Phyllobacterium zundukense: one gene and its partner. Each later gene encodes a partner of the first gene's protein in a complex. Links are inferred from orthologs where the notes say so. Each region holds a gene or a part of one and is shown on either strand. Other genes may lie near its edges. The genes, in order: ccmB and ccmE.

Region 1 (14,983 bases):
GAGACGCGGCATAAGGCATCCTCCCCGAATCGAGTTGTAACTCTAGAGAATCATTGAATGAGTCCGGGAGCAAGACATAAGTTCAGATTATCTTTTGGCGCGACAAATTAGACACGCATAGCCCATAAGCGCCGTGAGGCTCCGTCAACGGGATTACGCGCGATTGATTTGGATGATTGCCTTATTGAGAAGTGTCGGATGCAGTGGACTGGGCGATTGTCTTCTCCATAACGGGCATAAAGCCTTCGACCATCCTGGCAACGCCTTCGGCATTGGGATGCATCCCATCCTCCAGCTGCAGTGATTTTTCCGTGGCCACGCCGTCCATGAAGAATGGGTAGAGCGGTACATCGTATTTCTCTGCCAGCCGGGGGAAAATCGCGTTGAACTTCCCTTCGTAGTCGTCGCCCATGTTGGGCGGTGCAAGCATTCCGGCAAGGATGACCTGCACGTTTCGCTGCTTGAGCTTTTCAATGATTTCAGCGAGGTTCTTTTCACTGAGTTCCGGGGAGATGCCGCGCAGTGCGTCGTTGGCGCCAAATTCGAGAATGACGAGATCCGTCCCATCGGGCACCGACCAATCAAGACGAGCGAGGCCATCCGTTGTCGTCTCTCCGGCCACCCCCGCATTGGCGATTGTTACATTCACGCCCTTTTCCTTCAGGGCCTTTTCCAGCTGTGCCGTGAAGGAGTCCTGCATTGGCAGCTCGAAGCCTGACATCAGGCTGTCACCGAAACCCACCACCGCCAGAGGGTGATCGGACACGGCATTTTGATTGGCCAAGGCCAGGGATGGCAAGGCAACAAGGCCAAGTGAAACCAGGAATTGTATCAATGGTTTGAATCTCATTTTCAGGTACCCATATCAGACAAGCTGCGACCAACATTGGTTGCGACCATATCGCAAAGGAAGTTCTTTCGTGACTAAATCCGTCATCGCGCTTGATCACATTGAGTTGACACTAGGCACGGGTGCTTCCTCCGTGCATGTTCTGAAAGGCATATCGCTCAGTATCAATTCCGGACAGTCCGTTGGTATTGTCGGGCCGTCCGGATCGGGTAAATCTACCCTCCTGATGGTGCTTGCCGGTCTTGAGCACGTTGATTCCGGCTCGGTCCGGATTGCTGGTGAGCGGCTCGAGATCATGAACGAGGACGAAGCGGCTGCGTTTCGCGGTAAGAATATTGGTATCGTTTTTCAGTCCTTTCATCTCATTCCCAATATGACTGCGCTCGAAAATGTCGCCGTGCCGCTGGAACTGGCGGGAAACCCGGATGCCTTCGCCATTGCCGAACGTGTCCTGGCAGCAGTCGGTCTTGCGGATCGCGTCACCCATTATCCTGGCGAGCTTTCCGGCGGCGAACAGCAGCGTGTGGCGATTGCCCGCGCCCTTGCACCTTCGCCCAAGATACTCATCGCCGATGAGCCAACCGGAAATCTTGACACAACAACAGGCCGCCAGATCGCCGATCTTCTATTCGAAAAGCAGAAAGAGCTTGGCCTTACACTGGTGCTCGTCACGCATGACGCTGCCCTCGCAGCACGCTGCGATCGCGAAATCCGCGTTCGGTCGGGTTTGATCGAAGCGGATGATGATGCCCCGGAGCTTGCGAAAAGCGCATGAGCGAGATCGCGCCCACCCGCTCTTCGCCCTCGCTCAAACTGGCTTTGCGATTCGCCTTGCGCGAAATGCGCAGTGGCTTGTCCGGATTTTACATATTCCTCGCCTGCATTGCGCTGGGTGTGGCGGCCATCGGCGGCGTAAATTCCGTTGCCAATTCCGTTACAGCAGGCATTTCCACGCAAGGGCAGAGCATTCTTGGCGGTGATATACGCTTTCAGCTGAATCAGCGTGAAGTCACTCCGGAAGAGCGGGCGTTTCTGGATGGCAAGGGCCGGGTTGCGGTGAGTGCCAATATGCGGTCCATGGCAAGGCTTGCCGACGGCTCCGACCAGTCGCTCGTGGAAGTAAAGGCGGTGGACGAGGCCTACCCCCTCTATGGTACGCTGGTGACAGCGCCCGCACTCGGTCGCGAAACGCTGTTTACTGAAAAGGGCGGCGCGTTCGGTGCCGCCGTCGCGCAAAGCTTGCTTGACCGGCTCAATCTCAAGCTGGGCGACCGGGTCTTAATGGGATCGGCGACATTCGAGCTGCGTTCTGTCATTACCAACGAGCCTGACCTCTTATCCGATGGTTTCGGCTTTGCGCCGCGCTTCATGGTATCGCTGGGCGGGCTCAACGCCGCAGGCCTCGTTCAACCGGGCAGTCTTGTCGACCATAGCTACAAGATTGCGCTGCCCGCTGGCACGAGCGAGGCCGCCATCACGGCGATACGCGATGAGGCGCAGCAAACGTTTCCTGAAGCCGGCTGGACCGTACGAAACCGGACCAACGCAGCGCCGTCGCTCAGCGCCAATATCGAGCGGTTCTCGCAATTTCTGACGTTGGTCGGGCTCACCGCACTTATCGTTGGCGGAGTCGGCGTGGCCAATGCGGTCAGAGCCTATCTCGATGGCAAACGCGGCGTTATCGCAACCTTCAAATCGCTCGGCGCGCCTGGCTGGTTCGTCATTGCCGTTTATCTCATCCAGATTGTGATCATTGCGCTTGTCGGCATCCTCATCGGCCTCGTCCTTGCAGCCGTCATTCCCTATGCGGCGGGTTATGCGCTGCGAGACGTTCTGCCCATTGCGGCCAAGGGCGGCTTTTATCCTGGCGCATTGGCCTGGGCCGCCTTGTTCGGACTTCTGACGACACTGACCTTTGCAATCCTGCCACTCGGCCGGGCGCGGGACGTTCCGGCAACGGCGCTTTTCCGCGAACAAGGTTTTGAACAGCGGGGCTGGCCAAAGCCATTCTACATTGCTGTTGCAGCTTTGCTGATCACTGTTCTCTGCTTGCTTGCTGTGTTTTTCGCCTATGACCGGAGGATCGCCACGATCTTCATAGGTGCTGTGGCTTTCTCTTTTCTGGTTTTGCGGGCTGTTTCGGTCCTGGTCCAGTGGCTGGCCCGGCGTGCGCCACGCGTTCGTTCCACGGCGCTACGCCTCGCCATCGGCAATATCCATCGGCCCGGCGCACTCACGCCGTCAGTGGTCCTGTCTCTCGGTCTTGGCCTGACGCTTCTCGTCACGCTCGCGCTTATCGATGGCAGTTTGCGCCAGCAGCTGGCGGGCAATCTGCCCGAACGTGCCCCGAACTTCTTCTTCGTGGATATCCAGAGCAAGCAGGTGGATCAATTCACGGGCCTTGTGCAAAAGGCGTCGCCCAATGGCAAGATCGTCAGCGCGCCGATGCTGCGCGGCCGCATTGTTGCATTCAACGGTACCGACATTACCAAATTGACGATTCCACCCGAGGGGGCATGGGTGCTGCGCGGCGATCGCGGCATCACCTACGCCAAGAGCGTGCCGGAAAACTCGGCTTTGACCAAGGGCACCTGGTGGCCAGCGGACTATTCCGGCGAACCTCTGGTGTCGTTCTCGGCGGAAGAGGCGAATAATCTCGGACTCAAGATCGGTGATATGGTGACAGTCAACGTGCTTGGCCGCAATGTCACCGCGCGCATCGCCAATTTCCGTCAGCTGCAATGGGAATCGCTTGCCATCAATTTTGTCATGGTCTTTTCACCCAATACTTTTGCCGGCGCGCCGCATGCCTGGCTGGCGACTTTGACAGATCCGTCTTCAACACCGCAGGAGGAAGCCACAGTTATGCGAGACGTGACCCGTGCCTTTCCGGCCGTGACGACGGTTCGCGTCAAAGATGCGATCACCATCGCCAATGAGCTTGTCGGCCAGCTGGCCGTCGCAATCCGAGCGGCGGCATCGGTGGCACTCATCGCCTCCATCCTCGTGCTGGGCGGTGCGTTGGCGGCAGGCAATCGGGCACGCGTTCACGACGCCGTGGTGCTGAAGACTCTCGGTGCGACACGCCGCACCCTTATCCGGGCCTTCACGCTCGAATATGTCCTGCTCGGTCTTGCAACAGCGGTTTTCGCGCTCATTGCCGGTGGTCTTGCGGCCTGGTATGTGATCGTGAGGGTCATGACCTTGCCCGCATCCTTCCAGCCGGAAGTAGCGGTCATGACAGTGATAATCGCGCTGGTTCTGACCGTCGGATTTGGACTTGCGGGTACATGGAGAATCCTGGGCCAGAAGGCCGCGCCAATTCTGCGAAACCTCTGAATTCGTTAAAAAAGTGTAATTTTAGAGCAATTCATGGCCTTTTGGCTGCGATACACGTATTCTTGAGTGAATGAGGTCTTGTTATGAGGCCTGTGAATCCCCATAATTTGTCCCAAGGCATGCTGGGGTCCCGCCAGCGGCGCCTGGGGATAAACCCGACACCCGACGGGACGAAGCAAATGAGGTTAATCATGGCTGACTATCGCAACATCCAGGCCCGTACATCGGCCGGAGTGCGTGTGGACGCGGGGATCGATCAGGGTCTGCGCAGCTACATGCTCAAAGTCTACAATTTGATGGGGATCGGTCTTGCAGTGACCGGTCTTGCTGCTCTTGCACTCGTTTATCTCACGACCACTAATGATCCTTCTCTGGCCGCAGCGACACTGCCAAACGGCAAGATGCTGACCAGCTTCGGCGTTGTCTTCTACACGTCGCCGTTGAAGTGGCTCGTGATGCTCGCACCGCTTGCCGCAGTGTTCTTCCTGAGTTTTCGTATCGAGAAGATGTCCGTAGCGGCAGCTCAAACCACCTTCTGGGTTTATGCAGCCCTTGTTGGTGCGTCGCTGTCCTCGATCTTCCTGGTCTATACGTCCGGAAGCATCGTGCAGACATTCTTCATCACGGCGGCATCGTTTGGCGCGCTCTCGCTTTATGGCTATACCACTAAGCGTGATCTCTCCGGAATGGGCTCGTTCCTGTTCATGGGTCTGATCGGCATCATCCTGGCTTCCGTGGTCAATATCTTCCTTGCATCCAGTGCGTTGCAGTTCGCGATCTCGGCCATCGGCGTTCTGGTCTTCGCTGGCCTTACCGCGTATGACACGCAGAATATCAAGGAAATGTACTACGAAGGCGATGCTGCGGACACCTATGGCCGCAAGGCAATCATGGGCGCGCTGCGTCTCTATCTCGACTTCATCAACATGTTCATGTTCCTGCTGCAGTTCCTGGGCAACCGCGAATAACCACCCGAACATGAATTGAAGATCAGGGCAGCGGAAACGCTGCCCTTTTCTTTGGTGCCTCGTTCACCAAACGATGCCGCAGGCAAAGTTTATGTCTGGGCCTCTTCAAATTGTTGGCAAAGAAGTGCATGAAGCTGTCAAGATTGACCTTTGCTGCGAAGCCCATGTCTCCAATAGAAATCCGCTCGGCGCGTCCTGCCGATCTTGCCGCCATCACCGAGATTTATCGTGATGCCGTTCTCCATGGAACGGCGACTTATGAAATTGATCCGCCTGACTTTGACGAAATGGTCCGGCGGTTTCATGCCATTACCGCAGACGGTTTTCCGTATGTTGTGGCGGAGTACGGAGGATCGGTGTTCGGGTATGCCTATGCCAACTACTTCCGTACACGCCCTGCCTATTGGTGGTCCGTGGAAGATTCGATCTATGTCGCGCCCGAAGCCAAAGGCCGCGGACTTGGCAAATTGCTTCTGCAGCGACTGATCAAGGATTGTACTGCTCTCGGTTTTCGCCAGCTCATCGCAGTCATTGGCGATGGTCACGAAGCCTCCGCGTCGGTACGGCTGCACACCAGCGCCGGCTTCTCGTTTTGTGGCACCATAAGAGGTTCGGGCTTCAAGCATGGCCGTTGGCTGGATACGGCGTTGATGCAACTCGACATGAATGGCGGCGCCGAGACGCTGCCCGGCAAGCCCCCACTAAGAGCGTAACGCCTATCCCCGGACGATACTCAAGCTTTTGTCAAAGACCCTGAGTACGCGATCGAGTTCATGGCCGCGTTTGAGAATGAGGCCGCTGGCGGCGATGACGCTATAGGCCCCCTGTTTGCGGGCCAGTCTGGGGTTTTTCTCGACCCGAAACATCGGCACTTCGCTGGCCCGCCGAAAAATCGAAAAGACGGCGCGATCCATCAGGTGATCGATGGCATAATCGCGCCACTCGCCCGCGGAGACCATAAAGCCGTATATGCGAAGGATTTGATCAAGCTCACGCCGATTGAAGGTAATGGGCGGATCACTGGTGCGCACTAGAGAGATAAGTTTCGCCTGCTGTTGCGATTCATCGCCACCCGCATTGCTGTCCATCAATCAACCGCCCTTAAATTTGTCGTGTGACACCTGGATGACATAAAGGTGACCTGTTCCGCATGTATTTACAAGACCGGAATGATCGTGCGGATGCCAATTATTGGCTTTGCAAACTGTTTTTTGATCATTCTCACGAAGCAATACGGCTTGATTCCAATGGTGATGGTCTGACACATTCTCGCCATTATCTGTTCGCATTGCCGCCCGATTCGAAACCCAACATCGTTGTCATGTTGTCTGAGACGGTTCGCTCTCGAGCAATCCGATACCCCAAGCCCCCCGCCCAACGGGTTGTTTGGGTCCGAACCAATTAGTCTCCCTATATATGACAACATGCCCCAATACCTCAGGCCGGATTTATCCGGCCTGTTTTTGTTTGGGAGCCGGTTCTATCAGGGTTTCGCCGCCATGATGGACGCCCCAATGATGGGACCGGGTTTGCCTTCGCCGAGCATTTCCTGCAGCAAAACTGCGCATCCGGTCGCTTTTTTACTGGCGAGTTCACTCAGCGGAATTTCAATTTTCTGGGGCTTGCCGTCCCACATGCCGACTGTTTCCATCGCCCGCACGCTGTTGGCGTAACTCACCTTGCGCCCGACATTCTCGCCGTCGGGAATTTCAACGATGGTTTCCCGGTTAAAATAGGCGAGCAGAACTCGAACAGGATTTGTCGCGCCGGAACCGGGGCCAATATCTATCAGCAGCCGGTCAGGCGCGGTCTTCTCGATCGAAACCGGGACGGTCAGGCCGGTCGGTGTGCCGCGCGTTTCTGCAATGCGCCTGCGAATCTTTTGGCCATCCTGCCCATTCATATGTTCGCGGCCGTTCAGGATTACCTGGGGAGTGTAAACGCCGTTCAGGCGCAGCGCCGTGCGATAGGCGTTCTGCCGGTCGGTGTTTTCCGGCAATGCAAGATTGTCCGTCCAGCCGCGATAATCCCAATAGTCCACGTGAAATGCGAGGGCGACAACCTTCCCTTCGGTCGCGAGCTCTTTCAGCACCGCATCTGCTGGCGGGCAGGAACCGCAACCCTGGGACGTGTAAAGTTCGACAACACCATCAGGCTTTTTGCCAACGTTCTCCGCACAGACCGGCAGCACATAGGCAGCTGCCGCCAGAAGCGGAGCACCGATCAAAATACGTCTGGATAGAACAGGCAAAGGCACAGGTTGTATTCACTTCCCAATTTGAATGGGCTTGTTGTCAGATAAAATGATTGCGAGATGATTGATAGGAGCCGGACGTTTCAAGAGGAAGTCACTTTGAGGTGAATTCGATCACGTTTGTTCTCTCCAACCCAATCAAAAGGCCGCCGGTTGCCCGGCGGCCTTTTATTTTCATGATTCCGATCGATCAGGCAGCGAGATCGCGCAGAACGTACTGCAAAATGCCGCCGTTCTTCAGGTACTCCAGTTCATCGATCGTATCGATGCGGCAGATCAGCGGCACCTGTTTGACGCTGCCATCGGCGTAGGTCACCGTGGCAAATGTCTTCTGGCGCGGCTGGATCGCGGCCAGACCTTCGATGGAGACGATTTCGTCGCCCTTCAGGCCAAGCGATTGCCAACTTGTGCCGTCTTCGAGAACGAATGGCACGATACCCATGCCGACCAGGTTCGAACGGTGGATACGTTCGAAGGACTGGGCAATCACAGCGCGAACACCCAGCAGGTTGGTGCCCTTGGCCGCCCAGTCGCGTGACGAGCCGTTGCCGTATTCCACACCGGCGAAGATCACCAGCGGGACGTTCTCGGCGCGGTATTGCATGGCCGCATCATAGATCGGCATCTCTTCCTTGGAGGGATAGTGGAACGTGTAGCCGCCTTCACGGCCGTTCTCGCCGAGCATGTGGTTGCGAATGCGGATATTGGCGAAGGTGCCTCGCATCATCACTTCGTGATTGCCGCGACGCGTGCCGTACTGGTTGAAGTCCAGTGGAGCGACGCCGTGATCCGTGAGGTACTTGCCGGCCGGCGAAGCAGCCTTGATCGAACCGGCCGGGGAGATGTGGTCTGTGGTGATCTTGTCGCCGAACAGGCCAAGGATGCGGGCTCCCTTGATATCATTGACCTTGCCGGGGGTCTTGCCCATGCCAACGAAATACGGCGGGTTCTGCACATAGGTCGACTGGTCGTCCCAGGCATAGGTCTGACCCGCCGGCACCTTGACCGCCTGCCAGTTTTCATCGCCCTTGAACACGTCCGCATATTTGGCTGAAAACAGTTTGCGAGTGACGTTCTTGGTAATGAATTCCTGGATTTCATGCGAAGACGGCCAGATATCCTTGAGGAATACCGGGTTGCCGCTCTGATCTTCACCGAGCGGCTCGGTGGTCAGGTCTTTTGTGACGGTACCAGCCAGCGCATAGGCGACGACGAGCGGCGGCGAAGCCAGGTAGTTTGCCTGCACGTCGGGCGACACGCGGCCTTCGAAGTTGCGGTTGCCGGAAAGGACAGCCGCAGCGATCAGGCCCTTGTCATTGATGGTCTTGGAGATCGGCGCCGGCAGCGGGCCGGAATTGCCGATGCAGGTGGTGCAGCCAAAGCCGACGAGATTGAAGCCGAGCTTGTCGAGTTCCTTCTGCAGCCCGGCATTCTCGAGATAGGCGGCGACAACCTGCGAGCCAGGCGCAAGCGATGTTTTTACCCAGGGCTTGGACTTCAGGCCCTTGGCAGCGGCATTGCGGGCAAGAAGGCCGGCCGCAATTAGAACGCTTGGGTTCGAGGTGTTGGTGCAGGAGGTAATGGCGGCGATGGCAACGTCGCCATGGCCAAGATCGTAGTCCTCGCCTTCGACAACATAGCGGGCATCGAGCTGCGTGGTCTTCTTGTATTCCTTCTGCAGCGATTCATGGAAGCCCGATGCAATGCCCTCAAGAGCAATACGGCCTTCCGGACGCTTCGGTCCGGCCATGGACGGAACGACGGTACCGAGATCCAGTTCCAGCGTGTCGGTGAATACCGGATCGGCTGAATTTGGTTCACGCCACATGCCCTGCGCCTTCGAATAGGCCTCGACAAGGGCGAGACGGTCTTCGTCGCGGCCGGACATGTGCATGTAGTTGATGGTTTCGCGGTCGATCGGGAAGAAGCCGCAGGTCGCGCCATATTCCGGGCCCATATTGCCAATGGTGGCGCGGTCAGCCAGTGTCATGCTTTCGAGACCGGGGCCGAAGAATTCGACGAACTTGCCCACGACGCCCTTCTTGCGCAGCATCTGCACAACCGTGAGAACCAGATCGGTCGCCGTCACGCCTTCCTTGACCTTGCCGGTCAGGCGGAAACCGATGACTTCCGGCAGAAGCATGGAAACAGGCTGGCCGAGCATGGAGGCTTCAGCTTCGATACCGCCAACGCCCCAGCCCAGAACACCCAGACCATTGACCATTGTGGTGTGCGAGTCGGTGCCGACGCAGGTGTCCGGATAGGCGACGGTTACGCCGTCTTCTTCCTTGGTCCAGACGGCTTGCGCCAGATATTCGAGATTGACCTGGTGGCAGATGCCTGTGCCGGGCGGCACGACGCGGAAATTCTTGAAGGCCTGCTGGCCCCACTTCAGGAAGCGGTAACGCTCGCCATTGCGTTCATATTCGAGATCGACATTGCGCTTGAACGCCTGCGGATTGCCAAATTCATCGACGATAACGGAATGGTCGATGACGAGATCGACCGGGACGAGCGGGTTGATCTTCTCAGGGTCACCGCCGAGATTGACCATGGCGTCGCGCATCGCTGCAAGATCCACGACTGCGGGAACACCGGTAAAGTCCTGCATTAGGACGCGCGCCGGACGATAGGCGATTTCTGCACCGGCACTGCCGCGGTCGACAAGCCATTTGGCAACGTTTTCAATGTCCTTCTTGAAAACCGAGCGGTTGTCTTCAAAGCGAAGCAGGTTTTCGAGGAGCACCTTCATGGAAAATGGAAGCTGGGAAATGCCTTCCAGGCCGTTCTTTTCGGCTTCGGTCAAACTGTAATAGACATATTCCTTGTCCCCCACGGTGAGGGTTTTACGGCATTTGAAACTGTCAATCTGAGACATTTTGCGTTCGTCCTTATGCTGAGGCCTAAACCCGGGACGAACGCCTTTGCCGCGTTTCAAGGACGCGCTAAGGTGCGGGTGCAGTCATTTCCGCTGTCCGTCCCGCAACAGGTGTCCAAAAACGGCACCCATATCGAGATCGGCCAAAAATGGTTTCCACACCGACCGCTGGCATGGTTCACAGCTATATAGAGTTTTTCGTCGATCTGTGCCAGACCGACATTGGTCAAAAATGCATGCTGCGTCGAAATGATCGCGTGGTATTCGGGGACATATAAGAAGCGGGCCATTGATGCGACTAATCGCGGAAAACTTGGGCGGGGAAAGGGGTGGAGAACGGTTGTTTTCCGGCCTTGATTTCGCTGTTTCCGCCAGTGAAGCCCTGCTTGTCACCGGGCCCAACGGAGCGGGTAAATCCACGCTGCTGCGAATCATCGCCGGGCTGCTGCTACAGGCAGAAGGCAAGCTTCGGCTCGATGATGCGCCGGTTGCGTTTGAGGGTCTTGTGGCAGCCTCGCATTATCTCGGCCACCTCAATGCCATGAAACCTGTCTTGACCATCGATGAAAATCTGCGCTTCTGGCAGTCGTTCAACGGGACGGGCCAGTACTCCATTGCCGAAGCACTCGAACGTGTCAGTCTTGGCGATATAGGCCACCTGCCGTTCGGCTATCTCTCCACCGGGCAAAAACGCCGAGCGAGCATTGCCCGCCTGCTACTCAGCGATCGCCCGGTGTGGCTGCTGGACGAGCCGACGGCAGGATTGGACAAGGCATCGGAATTGCAATTCGCCGGATTGATGCAAGCGCATCTCAAAGGGGGCGGGATCATTGTCGCCGCAACGCATCTGCCGCTCGGGCTCGAAGGTTCAAGAGAACTGTCATTAGGGACGATGGTATAATGGGGGCCTTGTTCCTGCGCGAAATCCGGTTGGGGTTGCGTGCCGGCGGCGGCGCGCTGGTCGGCATCCTCTTCTTCCTCGCGGTTATCGCCGTTGTTCCCTTCGGTGTCGGGCCTGACTTAAAGCTGCTCGCCCGTATCGGCGCTGCGATGCTGTGGATCGGCGCCCTGCTGGCAACTCTGCTCGGTCTCGACCGGTTGTTTCAGGCAGACCGCGACGATGGTTCGCTCGATCTGCTGATCATGGCGCAGGAGCGGCACATGCTGGCGCTCACCGTGCTGGTGAAATGCCTGGCGCACTGGACCGTGAGCGTGCTGCCGCTGGTGGTCGCATCGCCCCTGCTCGGCCTGTTCATGAATATGGAACCGGCCGCGATTGGTGCGACCACGCTGACGCTGCTGGTCGGTACTCCCGCAATCACGTTGATCGGTGCGGTGGGGGCAGCCGTCGCGGTTTCGCTGCCCCGAGGCGGCCTTCTGGTTTCGGTAATCATCCTGCCGCTGACCATACCGGTACTGATTTTCGGTGTGTCTGCGTCCTATGGCGCAGTTGAAGACCCGGCACCATTTCTGGCACCTTTCCTTATTCTTGCTGCGATTACGCTGTTCTTTGCGGTTCTCGGACCGCTGGCGGCGGCAGCGGCGTTGAAATCCTCGGCAGACTGACAGAGAGGTGAATTGCGAAAAGGGCCCCGGAAAGCTAAGAGAACATGATGAGTGATGCAGTTTCCAAGACCGGACGATGGATCGACCTGGCAAACCCGACAAGGTTCCTGAGCCTTGCCGGCGCTGTACTACCCTGGCTCGGCGGATTGACGATTATCGTACTTGCCGTTGGCTTCTGGATGTCGATGCAGGCGCCCGACGATTATCAGCAGGGCTCGACCGTCAAGATCATGTTCATCCATGTGCCTTTCGCCTGGTTGTCCATGATGTGCTACACGATCATGTCCATCGCGGCGCTCGGCACACTGGTCTGGCGTCATCCATTGGCGGATGTGTCCGCCAAGGCTGCTGCCCCCATAGGCGCGGTGTTCACAGCGCTCGCCCTGATCACCGGCTCGCTCTGGGGCAAGCCCATGTGGGGCACATGGTGGGTGTGGGATGCGCGTCTCACCTCGGTTTTCGTGCTGTTCCTTATGTATCTCGGGATCATCGCACTCACACGCGCCATGGACGATCCAGCGAAATCGGCGAAAGCCACCGCCATCCTCACGCTGGTCGGCTTCATCAATATTCCGATCATCAAGTTTTCCGTTGACTGGTGGAACACCTTGCACCAGCCCGCATCGGTTTTCCGCATGGGTGGCTCGACCATCGATCCGTCATTGCTCTGGCCACTGCTGGTGATGGCAATAGGCTTTACGCTGCTGTTTTTCACATTACATATCATGGCGATGCGCAATGAAATCTGGCGCCGCCGGGTTATCGCCATGCGCCGTGTCGCGGCGCGTAGCGCGGAACGGAGGACGGAACAATGATGAGCCATACCGGGTTTGTCCTTGCCTCATATAGCGCCGCGCTCATTGTGCTGGCCGGCCTGATTGGGTGGATTTTCATGGATCAGCGTATCCAGCGCCGGGCGTTGCTGGAACTTGAATCGCGCGGTGTGCGGCGCAGGTCCGAGACGAAGATGGACAGCGCATCGTGACGGAACAGGATCAGGTGGACAAGATCCCGGCGAAGCGCAGCTCATTGTTCGTCTTCTTGCCGCTTATTCTCTTCGTCGCTCTCGCGGCGATTTTCGCTTTCCAGCTTGCATCCGGCCGGGATGAATCCGTCATCCCCTCGGCTCTTATCGGAAAGCCCGCACCAAACCTTGTCCTGCCTGCCGTCAGCGGCTTGCAAAAGAATGGACAGCCGGTTCCCGGCCTTGATCCTGCAAGCTTCAAGGGACAGGTCACCCTCGTCAACGTCTTTGGTTCCTGGTGCGTGCCGTGCCGGGTGGAGCATCCGTTGCTGATGCAGCTTGCCGAAGACAAGCGGATTCGTCTGGCCGGATTGAATTACAAGGACAAGACCGAAAACGCCTTGCGTTTTCTGGATGAGCTCGGCAATCCCTATGCGATGATCGGTGCAGACACGAATGGCCGTGCCGCGATCGAATGGGGCGTCTACGGCGTGCCGGAAACCTTCCTGATCGGTCGGGACGGCATCGTCGCCTACAAGCATGTCGGGCCCTTCACCGAACAGTCGATCCGCGATGATCTGATGCCGGCTGTGGAAACCGCTCTAAAGAAGTAACAGTTCTCTCAGTTTTCCAGCATGGCGTAGTGCCTCACCCAACCAGCCGCGCGGGTTGCGGCCGTCGCTGTGCTGTCATAGGCGTGGGTGAGCGGGACGGTGATCATCCGATAGCCGAATGTCGTCTTCGTTGCGACCGTAACCGGCGCGTCAATAGGTGTTCCGAGCGCCAACGTCTCGATCGGCCGGTCGGCGGCGGGCGCCGGAACTGTAAAGGACCGGCTGGCTACCGCTGTTCCCGGTGCAGCTTTTACCGTGCAGGTCGCGGTAATCAGCGGGTAATCGGCCTTGGTGTTCTGGCGAATCTGGCTTTCGAGATCAGCGCGGCAACGCTCGATGCTGGTCCAGCCGGCATCTGCGGTCTTGATATATTCGCAGATTTTCGCATCGCAGTCGCAACCCATCAGGGTCATCACGATGAGAGCCGTTTTCATGGAGCGCGCTTTCTGAATTCGTTGCTGTTGCCGCGATTCTTGAGCGCAGATCGCGGCGGGATTTCGTCGCGATCGGGTGGAAATTATGGCCGTTTGGCGGATTTACTTGTCTTTGCTTGCCGCTTTTTCGGGTGTCTCTTGTTCAAGGGAATATTTCATCACCAGTGGCATCTGCGCAAAGGTAAAAAGCAGGGTGATCGGCATGGTGCCCCAGACCTTGAAGGCTACCCAAAAATCCGTTGAGAAACTGCGCCAGATGACTTCATTCAGCACGGCGAGGAACAGGAAGAAAATACCCCAGCGCATGGTCAGCTTGCGCCAGCCTTCGGCATTCAGCTTGAAGGCACTGTCGAACACATAGCCGAGCAGCGATTTGCCGAAGTAAAGCCCGCCAAGCAGAATGACGCCGAACAGCGTGTTGACGATGGTCGGCTTCATCTTGATGAAGGTGTCATTGTGCAGCCAGAGCGTCAGGGCACCGAAAACCAGAACGACAATACCGGAAATCAGCGGCATGATCGGCAGGCTGCGGATCAAGATCCACGATACGCTCAGTGCTATCGCCGTCGCAGCCATGAACAGGGCTGTCGCGATGAAGATCGGCTCACCTATATTGGCCAATACTGGAAAACGTTCGATCAGCCATTCGCCGCGCGCATTGGCGAAGAAGAAGACCATGAGGGGGCCCAGTTCCAAAGCCAGTTTCAGCAGGGGATTGACTTCCTTATGTGCCGGATCGGACGGATCACGTTCGAATACGGATTCTTCCATCATGCAACTCCCGCAATGGCTTTGGCAAAATCTCTCGCGGCAAACGGCTCAAGGTCTTCGACCTGTTCGCCCACGCCAATGAAATAAACAGGCAGTTTGTGTTTGGCCGAGATGGCGACAAGAATGCCACCCCGTGCCGTGCCGTCAAGCTTGGTCATGACCAGACCATTGACGCCGGCGATATTCCTGAAGATCTCGACCTGATTCAGCGCATTCTGACCGGTGGTGGCGTCGAGCGTCTGCAGCACCGTGTGCGGTGCCTCCGGATCGTTCTTGCCAAGCACACGAACGATCTTCGCCAGTTCTTCCATCAATTCCGCCCTGTTCTGCAGGCGGCCGGCGGTG
Region 2 (15,002 bases), 1.4 Mb from region 1 along the record:
CGTTTCGCGCACGGAACTCGTTGAACATCTGTACGATCAGGATTTCGACCGGGATTCCAATACAATCGAGGTTTTTGTCGGCCGTCTGCGCAAGAAGATGGGCATGGACCTGATCGAGACCATCCGCGGCATGGGGTACAGGATCAAATCGCAGGACAAAAAGGCATAGACCTTTTGACTGCGCTCCGTTTCTCGAAAACCGCGCCAGCTGCCTCATCAGGCAGGCTTCTGAAAAGGTCACTAGAAAAGGGCAGGGCAACGCGTGAAATTCCGGCCGACCGGCTATCTTCCCAGTTTACGTTCCCTGTCCTTGCGCGTCATCATGTTGTCGACGCTCTGGACCATCATTTCCTTCTTTGCCATCGCCACGATCATCTCGGCCCTCTATGGCGATGCACGCCTGCAGAGCTTCCGGCAGCTGCTTTCCGCCCATCTCTTCAGCGTTATCGCCTCGGTCAGCGTCAATGACGGCACGCTTGCCGGCCGGCCGGACCCGGGCGAAGTGCGCTATTCCAGCCCGGTTTCCGGGTGGTACTGGTCGGTCGAGCCTGTTGCCGACAATCTGAAGGGCTCGCTGCGGTCAGCGTCGCTCGGCGACAAGACCATTGATTCCCCCTCGACGCTGAACGTCCCGTTCGATACGTCGTTTCAACGTACCTATACCGAGCCCGGTCTCAACGGCGAGCAACTCACGGTCGTCGAAACGGAAGTTGTGCTCGATGCGGAAAATCGCGTTGCCCGGTTCAGGGTGATGGGGAATTTGAGCGAGGTCGAGCGTGAGATCGCCGGCTTCCGCAATACGCTTTACTTTTATCTCGGAATCTTCGCACTGGGCGGCACGCTGATCAACGCCGCCGTCATTCTGTTTGGCCTGCGCCCGCTCGACCGCGTACGCCGCTCTCTCGCCGAAATTCGGGAGGGCAAGGTTTCGCGTCTGAATGAAAATCTCCCGGACGAAATCGCGCCGCTCGCGCGCGAGATGAATGCTCTGATTGAGAATAACCGCCGCATCATGGAGCGTTCGCGCACACAGGTCGGCAATCTCGCCCATTCACTGAAGACGCCGTTGTCGGTGCTGGTCAATGAAAGCCGGACCATCGGCGGAACCGAGGGCCGCATCATCGCCGAGCAGAGTGCGGCCATGCAGGTGCAGGTACAGCACTACCTGCAGCGCGCCCGCGTTGCGGCGCAGCGCGACAGCGTCGTGTTCCGGGCCCCCGTGACGCCGATCCTTGCCCGGCTCGTGCGGGTAACGGCAAAGCTCAATCCCGACGTGGACGTTCAATTCCTCAACCACATGGACGATGCCATTTTTGCCGGTGAGCAGGAAGATCTTGAGGAAGTCGTCGGAAATCTCCTGGAAAATGCCGGAAAATGGGGCCGCAGTGCCATCAGGCTCACTCTCGCCAGGGTCGATAGCGGATTCGAGATCAGCGTCGAGGATGATGGTCCGGGTCTTGCCCCGGATCAGATCAAGGATGCGCTCACCCGTGGTACGCGGCTGGATGAAAGCAAGCCGGGCACAGGGCTTGGCCTGTCCATCGTGCACGACACGGTGCGCGAATATGGCGGAACGCTGCGGCTGGAACGCAGTGCGGATCTTGGTGGCCTGAATGCTCGCCTGACTCTTCCGATTGCGGGAAACTAGAGCAAAGACAAAACTTGCTCTAGAGCTTGCAAGCCAATGGCCAATCAGTTCATAAAAGACCGGTACAGCTGCCTGATTGTGAAAAGCATTGTAAAACGGGTAAATGATGAAATTCCATATTGCCATTCCCCTTCTTGCTATCGCCGTTCTTTCCGGCTGTTCGACGACGTCCGGTTCCAAAGCCGGCGGCGCCCTGAGCAGCCTGACCGGCGGTTCAAAGCAGGCGGCGCCGACAGGCGTGCTCGCCGCGCTAGGAAATGGTTTGATCGGAAACAACGCCTCTCTGGATGCATCCGATCGCAAGCGCGCCCTGCAGGCCGAATATCAGGCACTGGAATATTCGCCTGCCGGAAAGACCGTCGAATGGAAAAACAGTAGCGGCAGCCGATCCGGTGAAGTCGTTGCGGCGCAGCCCTACCAGGTGGGCTCGCAAAACTGCCGCCAATATACCCATACGGTGCGGGTCGACGGCACGCCGCAATCGGCCCGCGGCACGGCCTGCCGTAATGAAGACGGCAGCTGGACTCCACTCACCTAAAGCCTATTGACGTTCACGCCAGAACTGAACTTCAACAGACTCAAGCCATTTCCAACCTTTGCGGCGAATTGCCCTATCAATTTAAATCCATTTGGATTTTACGCGGGGGTGGGGGTATGTCTCTGGCATGGTTTTCTGGATTATTGCTGCTTGTCTGACCGTTGGCGCGACGCTGCTGGTGCTCTTGCCGTTGACGCGGCGTGCCAAGGCGCCCGTGTCCGACAACCAATATGACGTCGAGGTCTATCGCGATCAGTTGCGTGAGCTCGACGCCGACGAGCAGCGCGGGCTCATCGATAGTGTCAACAGCGAGCAGGCGCGCGCGGAAATCGGCCGCCGCCTGCTGAAATCCGCCAAGGCGGCACAAGCCGATGAAGCGATTGTCCGTCCGCAAAAAAGTGCGACACGCGAATGGCTAACGCTCGCAACAGTTCTTGCCATCCCACTGATTTCGTGGGGTATCTATACGAAGGTCGGTTCGCCTGATCTTCCAGCACAACCGTTGGGGGAGCGTCTTGCCAAGCCTGCGGACCAGAGCACGCCCGCAGAATTGATTGCGCGTGCTGAGGCCCATCTGACGCTTAATCCCGATGACGGTCAGGGCTGGGAAGTGCTGGCGCCAATCTACCTGCGGCTCGGCCGTCCGGCTGACGCCGTCACAGCCTACCAGAATGCTATTCGTCTCAATGGTGACAGCGCCGCGCGCCAGCTCGGGCTGGGCGAGGCATTGGTCGCGGCTGCCAATGGCAAGATCACGCCCGAAGCCGAAGCTGTGTTCAGGCACGCGCTTGAGCTCGATCCGAAGGATATGCGCCCGCAATTCTACATTATTGACAGCTGGATGCAGCAGGGCCGTCTGGGCAAAGCTCGGGACCTGATCCGCAAGCTTCTGGTGGAGGCGCCTGCCGATGTACCCTGGCGCGAACAGGCGCAGGCAGCCTTGACCAGGCTCGATCAGGAGATCGCGGGTGATGCGCCGGACGTGAGCGATGTCGAAAAGACCGGCCCGGATGCCTCGCAGGTGGAAGCCGCAGCAGGCATGAGCAGCCAGGACCGGGCAGAGATGATCGAAGGCATGGTTGCCAGCCTTGCCGAAAAATTGAAACAATCACCTGATGACGTAGACGGCTGGGAGCGGCTTGTTCGCTCCTACGTCGTCCTGAACCGGCCCAATGATGCGATTGAAGCGCTGGGCCGGGCAAAGAAGGTGCTGAGTGCTGACAAGATCGCGAAGCTCGATACCGTGGCCGAGGATCTCGGCCTCGCAGACGAGCCGGAGAAAGACTGATGACGCGCAAACAGAAGCGGCTTTCGGTGATTTGTGGCGGACTGCTTGTTCTGGCAGTCGCGGCGGCGCTCGTGCTGTTTGCACTCCAGCAGAAGATCGCCTTTTTCCGCATGCCGTCCGACATTCAGGCATCCGATGTGGAATCGGAGTCGCGTTTCCGCCTCGGCGGCCTCGTCGAGAAGGGCACTGTGATCCGGGGCGAGGGGACCAAGATCAGCTTTTCCGTCACCGACCATGTCAAAAGTGTAGCCGTCACCTATGATGGCATCTTGCCGGACCTTTTCCGCGAGGATCAGGGGGTGGTCATCGAGGGCAAGTTCATGCCCGGCGGCGCCTTCGTTGCGGATAGCGTTCTTGCCAAGCATGACGAGAACTATATGCCGAAGGAAGTTGCCGACAGTCTGAAGGCCAAGGGCGTCTGGCAGGGAGAGAGCAAACAGCCATGACCGTAGAACTCGGACATTTCGCACTGGTACTCGCATTAGCCCTTTCGATCGTTCAGGCCGTGCTTCCCGTGCTCGGCGCCCGTCGTAATGATGACCGGATGATGGCCGTTGCCGTTCCTGCCGCATTCACAGTCTTTGCCTTGATCGCCCTGTCTTTTACCGCACTGACGGCGGCCTACGTTCTTTCCGATTTCTCCGTACAGAACGTCTTTGAGAATTCGCATTCGCAAAAGCCGCTGCTCTACAAATTTACCGGCGTCTGGGGCAATCACGAAGGCTCGATGCTGCTGTGGGTGCTGATCCTCAGCTTCTTCACGGCGCTGGTCGCCTTCTTTGGCAATAATCTGCCGCCAGCGCTGAAGGCCAATGTGCTTGGTGTACAGGCCTGGATCGGCACGGCGTTTCTTCTCTTCATTGTCGCGACGTCCAATCCGTTTGCCCGCATCAATCCGGCGCCGATCGAGGGGCAGGATCTCAACCCGATCCTGCAGGACATCGGCCTCGCCATCCATCCGCCCATGCTCTACCTCGGCTATGTCGGGTTCTCCGTATGCTTTTCCTTTGCGGTGGCAGCGCTGATCGATGGCCGCATCGACGCCGCCTGGGCACGCTGGGTGCGTCCATGGACGCTGACGGCCTGGCTGTTTCTGACCGGCGGCATCGCCATGGGCTCCTACTGGGCCTATTATGAACTCGGCTGGGGCGGCTGGTGGTTCTGGGATCCGGTCGAGAACGCATCGTTCATGCCATGGCTCGCCGGAACGGCGCTGCTCCACTCGGCGCTGGTCATGGAAAAGCGCTCGGCGCTCAAAATCTGGACCATTCTCCTCGCGATTCTGACGTTCTCATTGTCGCTGCTCGGTACATTCCTGGTGCGTTCAGGCGTACTGACCTCGGTTCATACATTTGCCACCGATCCGGGACGTGGCCTGTTCATCCTGGCAATTCTTGTGCTTTTCATCGGCGGGTCGCTGGCACTCTTCGCCTGGCGGGCGCAGACATTGGCGCCGGGCGGTCTGTTCCAGCCGATTTCGCGCGAAGGGGCGCTGGTCTTCAATAATCTGTTCCTGACCACAGCCGCGGCGACCGTATTGATCGGCACGCTCTATCCGCTGTTGCTGGAATCCCTGACCGGGACGAAGATTTCCGTCGGCGCGCCGTTCTTCAACCTGACCTTTGGCCCGTTGATGATCCCGCTGCTTGCCGCCGTTCCCTTCGGGCCGCTGCTGGCGTGGAAGCGCGGCGACATCCTGGCGGTGGCGCAGCGCCTTATGACAGCGTTCTTCATCGCGCTGCTGGTGGTGGCGATCGTGCTTTATCGCACTTCGGCTTCGGGCGTGCTTGCAGCCTTCGGCATCGGGCTGGCTGTCTGGCTGATGCTTGGCGCATTGACCGATCTTGCACTCAAGGCCGGCATCGGCAAGGCGCCCGTCAATGTCCTGATGCAGCGCGTCACGGGCCTGCCGCGCTCGGTCTTCGGAACGGCATTCGCGCATTTCGGCCTCGGCGTGACGCTGCTTGGCATCGTCGCCACGTCAACCTTTGCCACCGAAAATGTGCTGGTGATGAAGCCGGGCGACACGATGAACGCAGGTGGCTACACATTGCGGTTCGACCGTATCGACCCTGTCAAAAGCGCGAACTTCACCGAGGACCAGGGCCAGTTCACGATCCTCGACAGTGCCGGCCGGGAAGTGACTGACCTCATGTCGGCGAAGCGCTTCTTCCCCGTCCGCAAGATGCAGACGACAGAGGCTGGCATAAAAACATTCATGTTCAGCCAGCTCTATGTTTCGCTCGGCGATCCGGTCAAGGACGGCGTCGTCGTCCGGGTCTGGTGGAAGCCACTCGTCACACTGATCTGGCTTGGCGCCGTCATTATGATGGCGGGCGGCGGCATGTCGCTGCTCGACCGGCGTCTGCGGATTGGCGCGCCGGCCAAGGCAAAGCCGCGACCGGCGCGAGCCACGGCATGAGACGCTATTTCTCAGCGGCAGTCCTTGGCCTGGCACTCTGCTTTGCCGCGAGTGGCGCACGAGCTGTGGCCCCGGATGAAATGCTTGCCAACCCCGCATTAGAGAAGCGCGCGCGGACAATCTCCGCAGAATTGCGCTGCATGGTGTGCCAGAACGAGTCGATTGATGATTCGAACGCCGATCTCGCCAAGGATTTGCGACTGCTGGTGCGAGAGCGGCTGGTTGCGGGCGATACGGACGAGCAGGTTCTAGACTTTCTCGTCGCTCGCTATGGCGAATTCGTGCTTCTCAAGCCACGGTTGCAAATGAGCACGATACTGCTGTGGGGCTTTCCCATCGGAGCGTTGGTCATTGGCGGTACGGCGATTGTGATCGCGATCAGGCGCCGCCGTGTGACGTCTGTCGAGACGGCGCCACTTTCCGAGAGCGAGAAGAACCAGCTGAAGAAGCTTTTCACGGCATCCGGAGATTGAAGTCTATTCTTCTGCGTAACCTTTAAGCACGGCCCTCACATTCTGCGCGTGAACCGGTTCATATGGCGCGTAGTAGCCGATCGCGCCTGAACGGAAATCCTCGGTGGCGAAGGTCCGCAGATCCTGTTCGGCCAGTTCCGGCTCATCGCGCAGGCGCAGCAGTTTCGTGACATAGTTGCGCGTAGCAGTAATGAATTCCGGTCCATAGCCACCAGCCACGATTACGTCCTCGGCGCCGTGATTGGGCAGAATCTTTTCGATATCCCAGGTCGCCATGCGCTCCAGATCGCGCAAATGATATTCGAGCCGTGCCGGTTCATCGACATAGGTGACCGGATCTTCCAGCGCATCGCCCGCCAGCATCAGTTTCAGCTGCGGCAGGACCAGCATGGTCCCGTCATGGCTGTGAATATCGACATGGCGCAATTCCACATCGATCCTGCCAACTTTCAACTGCAGTTGGTCATGGAAGATACGGTTCGGCATGATCAATGGCCGGATCGGCGGGTCTCGGTTCTCCAACCGGTCGCGATTGTCGATCAGGGCCTGCGCGGTCAGATCATTGGCAATGATCTTGCAATCGGCGAAAACCTCGTTGCCGGCCACATGGTCGACATGCCAATGGCTGAGCACCACGCGGATATGGCGCACGCCGGCATCTTCCAGCGTCTTGCGGATGATCTGCGCGTGGGGGAGGGAAATGCTCGTATCATAGACCAGTGCCTCTTCGCCGGAGACGACGGCATAGGAACAGAGCCCCAGCGAGTAGGCGCCGTCATCGAGCCAGTTCGGCGCTTCCGAATAGGCGCGCACGCCATCAATCCTGCCATCATAAAACGCGTAGACGCTTTCATAGGGACGGTGAATGCGCATGGTTGATCCGAGCGGGGGCATGGATGGTCTCCGATTTCAGGGCAGTTGCTAGACTTAAACCAGCTTTGTGCCATTTCGTCCAATCTCAAGTATAATTCAACTACGAATACGTATAAAGTTGCATTCCACAAGAAATAAAAAAATTACGCGCGTAAAAATGAATTTTATCATTGCGTCATATTTCAGATTAGGATATTGCCGTCTCACCAAATAAATTTTAACATTCAAATTGTAACTTGCGTTATTAAGTCAATCTTGCATCATTCATGTTAAACTAAAGAATCAAGCTATTTTAATACTTCACGCTTTGGTTGTAACTACAATTGCCACAAGTTGTACGTCAAGAATTGTTTCAAACTACATCAGAAGTGAGAACTGCAATGAAAAGAATTGCGGTCGCAGGACCAGATACAAAAGATTCATCGCAAGCCAAATCGCCTCGACATGCGCAGTCCTGGCTTGCCGCACTCCACGCCAGCCGTTCGTTGCGCCGCCGCCTGACGGCGATCTTGCGCATGGCCTGCCGCATGCTTGGCCTCAAGCGCGGCCGCGGTCTTGGAATGCTCGGCATTGGCGGCCGGGTCGCCGTCACGGCTGGTATGATTGCCGGTGTTGCGCCGGATGCACTTGCCAGCGGTATATTTGTCAATGATGGCGGCGACAGTACCTGTACTCATGTCCTTGATGGCGGTTCTGGTGGGCCAATCTCAACCATAAACGATGCACGTCTTTGTGATTCCACCACCAAGGCCACACAGACTGACCATGTGTTGTTTTACAGCGTCCAAGGCCCCCATGCCAGATCGCTTTCGCTGGGCAATGAACTTTACGTTAATGGCGGTTTTATCGGGTTGAACAACAATACGGGCGCGAACCCAACGCTCTCCATGTGCATCGGCAACCTGAACACGAGCGCTAATGGCGTGAATTCTGTTTCTATCGGCAACAATGCAAAAGCCGATAGCGATCGCTCGATAGCGCTCGGCTTCAATTCGATTACGGCGGCGGCGACGAACGTTGGCAACAGCATTATCATCAATGGCGCCTCCTACACCATCACCGGCGGCACGCCCGACAGTGTCTTGAGCATCGGATCGGACACGCTCAAGCGGCAGATTACCAATGTAGCTGCCGGGCAGTTGAACAAGGACAGCACTGATGCCGTCAATGGTTCGCAGCTTTTCGCCACCAATTCCGCCTTGGGTGCGTTGGGCGGCAGAGTGGGGACAATCGATACGAGTGTTTCCAACATCAATGCGGGCAAGGCCGGTCTTGTGCAGCAGGCCGATGCGACCTCCAACCTGACGGTCGGCAAGGACACCGATGGCGCGGCGATCGATCTGAGGGGAAAGACCGCTGCGCGCAAACTGCTCAGCCTGACGGCAGGCGCGGTCAGTATCAATTCGACCGAAGCCGTGAATGGCTCCCAGCTTTTCAGCACCGGCAAATCCGTTGCCGATGCGCTTGGCGGCGGTGCCAGTATCGATGCCACCGGCAAGTGGACGGCCCCGGCATTCAGTATGAGCATGATCGGCGCGGACGGGAAAATCGCCACTACCCCCAGTGAGAAATCGCTTGAAGCGATCAACGGCTCGCAGCTTTGGGGCGTATCGAACAAGATCGCCGGATTCCTTGGCGGCGATGCCAGCGTCGATGCCAATGGTGTGTTCACAGGGCCTTCCTATAAGGTCACCAATATCAACGCCAACGGAACTACAAGTTCCACCTCGTACAACAATGTCGGCAGTGCGCTTGGCGGGTTGAACGACAACACAACCAATATCAACAACCGGATCAATGAGATAACCAAGGAAGTCACCACATTGGACAAAGATTCCCTGCGCTGGGACGAGCAGAAGGGCGTCTTTACGGCACTGCGCGATCAACCCATCAGCGTAGACGGAGTCACTAAGATGGTTCCTGGCACCAGCAAGATTACGAACATCACGGATGGTGAAGTGAATGCCACCTCTACGGATGCCGTCACTGGCGCCCAATTATTCGAGCGAGACGAAAGAATTACAAATATCGACCATCGCGTCACGAAGATCGAAACGACGGTGAATACGGACATCACGGCGGCAATGGACAAGACAGCGGTGAAATACGCGCCTGATGCCAGCGGCAACAAGACCAACGAGGTCGCGCTCGTCGGCGGTGATCCGAACGCGCCGGTACTCATCAGCAATGTCAAGGCCGGAGCTGCCGACAATGATGCGGTGAACGTCAAGCAGCTCAAGGAAACGATCACCCAGGAAACCACCAGGGTCAACAACCAGGTCAACCAGTATCTCGACGAATCGAAGACCTATACCAACAATCAGATCGCCAGTCTGAGAAGCGATACGGATGAGAAGTTCGGTATCGTCGATCAGAAGCTGGATCAGCTGAGCTCGGATATCGGTGCGGTTCGCAATGAAGCGCGCCAGGCGGCGGCGATCGGGCTGGCGGCTTCATCCCTGCGGTTTGACAATACGCCAGGCAAGATCAGCGTCGCCATGGGCGGCGGCGTCTGGAGGGACCAAGGTGCCGTGGCATTCGGTGCGGGCTATACCAGCGAGAGCGGCGCAATACGCGCCAATCTTTCGGGCGTGGCAAGTGGTGGCGAGGTCGGTGTCGGCGCGGGCTTCACGCTCAATTGAGACCGAACGTGATCAGGCAAGCCTTGAAGTTCCCCACGGCTGTCGCTTGCCTGCTCCTGTCCGGCTGGTACCCCACCGCCGGACAGGAGATACCCGGTCCTCTCTACAGCATCAAGCCATCCGAGGTCACGGTTCCTGAAGGTGCAGAGCTTGGCCGCTACCGCCGCATTATTCAGCCATTCGAGAATTGGGTTCTCATATGCGACGAGAACCTGAAATCGATGAAGAAGATCTGCAATGTCACGCAATCGATTGTCGATCAGAATGGCCAGTTTGCCTTCTCGTGGTCGCTCGCCGCCACCGAGGGCGGCAAGCCGCTGATGATCCTGCGGACACGACCGGGCCTTGGTGTGAAAAAGCCGGTGATGCTGACTTTTTCCAGCCGGAGGGAACCCGTCTCCGTCGAGACCTATGCCTGTGATCCGGGCGTGTGCATTGCGCTGCTTCCCGTTGGACCAATCCTGCGCGAACAGATTGCCAAGGGAGCTACGGTCGGCATCTCATATGAAGCCGCACCAGCCGAACCCCTTGCCTTCGACGCACCATTGAAGGGGGTGTCGGCAGCGCTCGCGGCGATAAAGTAATTGTATACTGACACGTCGTTCTTCCCGCTAACCTTACAAATTTGTCATGTTACGGAAATGGCGGGGTAACGTTCTTATCTGTATCACTGATGGTATAAAGCAATCGGCATTTCGACCGAACGCCTCAAGGAGATACATTCATGTCGAACAAAGTTAAGTCCTCCACCTACTGCGCGGGCATCGCCGCCGCCCTGCTGTCCTCGGCGCTTGTCGGGGGCTTGCTGGCGACCGGCCCACTCAGCGCCATCGCCCCGGCGCAAGCTGAGGCTGTGCGCGTCGATTCTGTTCAGCAGCCCGGCTTTGCCGATGTCGTCGAAAAGGTCAGTCCCGCCGTTGTCAGTGTTCGCGTCAAGAGCGCTATCAACCAGACTGCCGATGACGGCTCGGGTTTCCCCGGCATGGACCAATTGCCAGACGATCATCCGCTCAAGCGCTTCTTCCACGAATTCGGCGGCCCCGACCAGCGTCCTGATCAGCGCGGCATGGAGCCACGCAAATCGCCTCGCGACCAGCACCGGCCAGACCGCGTTCGCCCCACCGCCCAGGGTTCCGGCTTCTTCATTTCCGAAGACGGCTATCTGGTGACCAACAACCACGTCGTCGAGGACGGCAGCGCCTATACGGTTGTGCTGAATGACGGCACGGAACTCGATGCCAAACTGATCGGCAAGGACAAGCGTACCGACCTCGCCGTGCTCAAGGTCGATGACAAGCGCAAGTTCACCTATGTTTCGTTCGGCGATGACAACCAGATCCGCGTCGGACAGTGGGTCGTTGCCGTCGGCAATCCGTTCGGTCTTGGCGGCACAGTGACAGCCGGTATCGTCTCCGCCCGCGGCCGCGACATTGGCGCCGGCCCGTATGATGACTTCCTTCAGATCGACGCAGCTGTCAATCGCGGCAATTCCGGTGGTCCAGCCTTCAATCTGAATGGTGAGGTTGTCGGCATCAATACCGCGATCTTCTCGCCATCGGGTGGCAGCGTCGGTATCGCCTTTGCCATCCCTGCCACGACTGCCAAGAATGTTGTCGACCAGTTGATGAAGACAGGCTCGGTTTCCCGCGGCTGGATCGGTGTGCAGATTCAGCCTGTGAGCAAGGAAATCGCTGAATCGCTCGGTCTCTCCGAGGAAAAAGGCGCCCTTGTTGCCGAGCCGCAGGCCGATGGTCCCGCAGCCAAGGCTGGTGTCGTCGCCGGTGATGTGATCACGGCCGTCAATGGCGAGACAGTGATCGATCCACGCGATCTCGCCAAAAAGATTGCGGCGATCAGTGCGGGCAAGGATGCAGAGCTGACTGTGTGGCACAAGGGTGAGGCGAAATCGCTCAATGTCGCGATCAAGCCGTATCCCCAAGACGACCAGCAGGCCGCGAACGCACCGCAACAGGATGATCCTTCAAAGGCTTCCCCACTCGATGACTATGGTTTGACGGTCATGCCGTCCGACGATGGCAAGGGCGTCGTGGTGACGGATGTCGATCGTCAGGGCGATGCCGCTGACAAGGGCATCACGACGGGTGACATCATCGTCTCGGTCAACAACAAGCCCGTGAAGAGCGGTGGCGATATCGATGCGGCGATTGCGGAAGCAACAAAGACCGGCCGTAAGGCGGTGCTGCTGCAGGTTCAGACAAACGACCAGTCACGGTTCGTCGCACTGCCCATCAACCAGGGCTAACCGCAACGAGTTGCCGCGGCGCTGCACACCCCACCCCCGCACGCGCCAGAGCAAAAGGGCGGCAGATCCTTCGATAATCTGCCGCCCACTTTTCTTTCCAGGTGACGCCCTTAACTCATTCGGCAAAAACGGCTTAGTATTGCGCCATGAAGATTCTCGTTATTGAAGACGACCGCGAAGCGGCCCGCTATCTGGAGAAGGCCTTTGCTGAGGCAGGCCATTCGGCCGATGTCGCCGGCGATGGCGAAACCGGCTATGCGCTGGCGGAGCAGGGAACTTACGACGCTCTCATCGTCGATCGCATGCTGCCGCGCCGGGACGGGCTTTCGGTGGTGGCTGCGCTTCGCGCGCAAGGCAATGATACACCCGCTTTGATCCTATCCGCTTTGGGCCAGGTCGATGATCGTGTCACGGGCCTGCGTGCCGGCGGCGACGATTATCTGACCAAGCCCTATGCCTTTTCCGAACTGCTCGCGCGGATCGAGGTCCTGCAAAGGCGCTCAAGCCCGAAAGAGGCCGAGACGGTCTACCGCGTTGGCGATCTCGAACTGGACCGCCTGTCGCATACGGCCAAACGAGCCGGGCAGGTCATCATTCTGCAGCCGCGTGAATTTCGCCTGCTCGAATATCTGATGCGCCATTCGGGGCAGGTCGTCACCCGCACAATGCTGCTCGAACACGTCTGGGACTATCATTTCGATCCCCAGACCAACGTCATCGATGTGCATGTCTCGCGCCTGCGCGGCAAGATCGAGAAGGGTTTTGATACGCCTTTGCTGCACACGGTGCGCGGAGCCGGCTATATGCTCAAAGCGGCGGCTGCCGGTACCGATGCATGAGCCGCTTCCGTGCCATGATGAAAATGACAGCCGTCCGGCTGTCAGCGCTCTACCTGCTACTTTTCACGGTTTGCGCGCTCGTCCTGGTTTTCTATATGACCAGCCTTTCGGTGCGGCTTCTGACCACGCAGACCGAGGCTGCGGTCAATGAGGAAATCGAGAGCATCGGCCAGGCTTACGAGCGCGGCGGCATTGCCGGTCTCGTCCGCTCGATCGACCGGCGCGGACGCCAGCCGGGTGCCTATCTCTATCTCGTAGCCGACCCTGCCGGCCGCATTGTTGCCGGCAATGTGCAAAGCATCGAAATCGGCGTCTTGCAGAGTGAAGGCTGGATTGAACGGCCAATCACCTATGAACGCTACGGTGAGGGCACCGATCCGCAGGTGCATACAGCCATTGCGCGGGTGATTGTCATGCCCAATGGCATCCGCGTCATGGTTGGGCGTGACCTCGGCGAGCCGGAACAGGTTCGCCTTGTCGTGAGACGCGCCCTCATGGCGGCGCTCGGCATTATGGGCGTCGGTGCTTTTCTGATCTGGTTCTTTGTCGGGCGCCGCGCCTTGCAGCGCATCGATGAGGTCTCTGTCGCCTCGCAGCGCATCATGGGCGGCGATCTGGCCGGGCGACTTCCGGTCAGCGGGTCGGGCGATGAGTTCGACCGCCTGGCGGAAAACCTCAACGGCATGCTTGCGCGGATTCAGGAACTGAACGAGGGCGTAAGACACGTCTCCGACAATATTGCGCACGATCTGAAGACACCGCTGACCCGCATGCACAATCGCGCCGAGTCCGCGCTTTCCAACGCGAAGACAATGAAGGCCTGGCGTGCCGCCATGGAAGGCATGATCGGCGACTCCGACCAGCTCATCCGCACCTTCAATGCGATCCTGATGATCTCCCGGCTTGAATCCGGCTATTCGAGCGAGGGGATGGAGCAGATGCCGCTATCGACCATCGCAGAAGATGTGTTCGAGCTTTATGAACCTTCAGCCGAAGAGGCCGGGGTCAAGCTGACCTTGGGAACGATCGACGCAACGCCAGTCAAGGCGAATCGCGAGCTGGTAGGCCAGACCATCTCCAATCTCGTCGACAACGCCATCAAATATGCCAGCGCCAGCGAGAAACCCGTCGAGGTCACCCTCTCCGTCGAGAGAGCGGACGGCAAGGTCAAGGTCATCGTTGCAGACAATGGACCCGGCATACCGCCAGATCAGGTGGACCGGGCGACGGAGCGGTTCGTACGGCTGGAGGAGAGCCGTTCGCAGCCGGGATCCGGCTTGGGGCTTAGCCTTGCCAAGGCCGTGATGAAATTGCACGGTGGCACACTGGAGTTGATGGACAATGCGCCGGGCCTGCGGGCTGTGCTCGTTTTTCCGGTGGGGGAGGAAAATGCATGAATGGCAAAGCCACGGCGGCAAGCGCAGGCGACAAACCCTTCTTTGCGCGAACTTTGCGTGATCTGGCGCCTCTGGACAAGAAAAATGCCGAGGCCCTGCTGCGTGAACTTCTCAAGAAAGCTGCGGAGAAGGAATGTTCCGGCATCAGCGCGCTGAAAGACAAGCCTGCCGCTGCCTTCCTTTCGGCTGTGCTCGATCTCTCGCCCTATTTGCGCACCGTTCTGCTGCGCCGCCCCATGATTGTCGAGCCGCTGCTCGAAATGCCACTGCCAAAGCGTCTCGAAGCGCTGATGCTGGAGATCGCGGAGAGTACCGAAGGCGACAGCGTCACCGAAGCTGGCTTGATGACCGCGCTTCGGCAATTGAAGCTGGAAGGGCACGCCCTCATAGCACTGGGCGACCTTTCCGGCCTTTTTGTGACCAAGGACACCACATTCTGGCTGTCGCGGCTCGCCGAAGAATGTGTTGGCGCAGCTGTACGGTTCCTGCTGCGGGATGCGCATGAGGCTGGCAAGCTCAAGCTTCCAGATCCAAAGCATCCAGCGAGGGACTCCGGCTGGATCATTCTCGCCATGGGAAAATTCGGCGCCTTCGAGCTGAATTATTCTTCCGATATCGA

Evidence for each region.
Region 2: the proteins of ccmB (region 1) and ccmE are in contact, whole or in part, in a solved structure (PDB 8CE8), measured with the Escherichia coli proteins. The link is inferred for Phyllobacterium zundukense from one-to-one orthologs.

What each region holds. Positions count from the first base shown.
Region 1 is NZ_CP017940.1:3,874,866-3,889,848, forward strand. What follows is about bases 10,059-13,022. They hold ccmB (heme exporter protein CcmB), read left to right. Parts: upstream 10,059-11,189; coding sequence 11,190-11,855; downstream 11,856-13,022. Other genes in these bases: acnA (aconitate hydratase AcnA), read right to left, coding at 10,059-10,289; ccmA (heme ABC exporter ATP-binding protein CcmA), read left to right, coding at 10,582-11,190; BLM14_RS19420 (heme ABC transporter permease), read left to right, coding at 11,900-12,670; ccmD (heme exporter protein CcmD), read left to right, coding at 12,667-12,840; BLM14_RS19430 (DsbE family thiol:disulfide interchange protein), read left to right, coding at 12,837-13,022. Also shown: thpR (RNA 2',3'-cyclic phosphodiesterase), read right to left, coding at 1-12; BLM14_RS19365 (arylesterase), read right to left, coding at 182-850; BLM14_RS19370 (ABC transporter ATP-binding protein), read left to right, coding at 921-1,625; BLM14_RS19375 (ABC transporter permease), read left to right, coding at 1,622-4,189; BLM14_RS19380 (Bax inhibitor-1/YccA family protein), read left to right, coding at 4,381-5,157; BLM14_RS19385 (GNAT family N-acetyltransferase), read left to right, coding at 5,322-5,870; BLM14_RS19390 (DUF2794 domain-containing protein), read right to left, coding at 5,874-6,248; BLM14_RS19400 (DUF1223 domain-containing protein), read right to left, coding at 6,641-7,366; more of acnA, read right to left, coding at 7,602-10,058; more of BLM14_RS19430, read left to right, coding at 13,023-13,433; BLM14_RS19435 (hypothetical protein), read right to left, coding at 13,442-13,867; BLM14_RS19440 (septation protein A), read right to left, coding at 13,970-14,638; signal recognition particle-docking protein FtsY, read right to left, coding at 14,638-14,983. UniProt on the Escherichia coli protein: Required for the export of heme to the periplasm for the biogenesis of c-type cytochromes.
Region 2 is NZ_CP017940.1:2,500,018-2,515,019, reverse strand. What follows is about bases 2,214-5,196. They hold ccmE (cytochrome c maturation protein CcmE), read left to right. Parts: upstream 2,214-3,473; coding sequence 3,474-3,920; downstream 3,921-5,196. Other genes in these bases: BLM14_RS12615 (heme lyase CcmF/NrfE family subunit), read left to right, coding at 3,917-5,196; ccmI (c-type cytochrome biogenesis protein CcmI), read left to right, coding at 2,314-3,474. In the rest of the region: BLM14_RS12640 (response regulator transcription factor), read left to right, coding at 1-169; BLM14_RS12635 (sensor histidine kinase), read left to right, coding at 347-1,648; BLM14_RS12630 (RT0821/Lpp0805 family surface protein), read left to right, coding at 1,755-2,186; more of BLM14_RS12615, read left to right, coding at 5,197-5,896; BLM14_RS12610 (cytochrome c-type biogenesis protein), read left to right, coding at 5,893-6,369; BLM14_RS12605 (MBL fold metallo-hydrolase), read right to left, coding at 6,373-7,263; BLM14_RS12600 (YadA-like family protein), read left to right, coding at 7,623-9,884; BLM14_RS12595 (invasion associated locus B family protein), read left to right, coding at 9,893-10,468; BLM14_RS12590 (Do family serine endopeptidase), read left to right, coding at 10,609-12,147; BLM14_RS12585 (response regulator transcription factor), read left to right, coding at 12,294-12,986; BLM14_RS12580 (sensor histidine kinase), read left to right, coding at 12,983-14,383; BLM14_RS12575 (bifunctional [glutamine synthetase] adenylyltransferase/[glutamine synthetase]-adenylyl-L-tyrosine phosphorylase), read left to right, coding at 14,380-15,002. UniProt on the Escherichia coli protein: Heme chaperone required for the biogenesis of c-type cytochromes. Transiently binds heme delivered by CcmC and transfers the heme to apo-cytochromes in a process facilitated by CcmF and CcmH.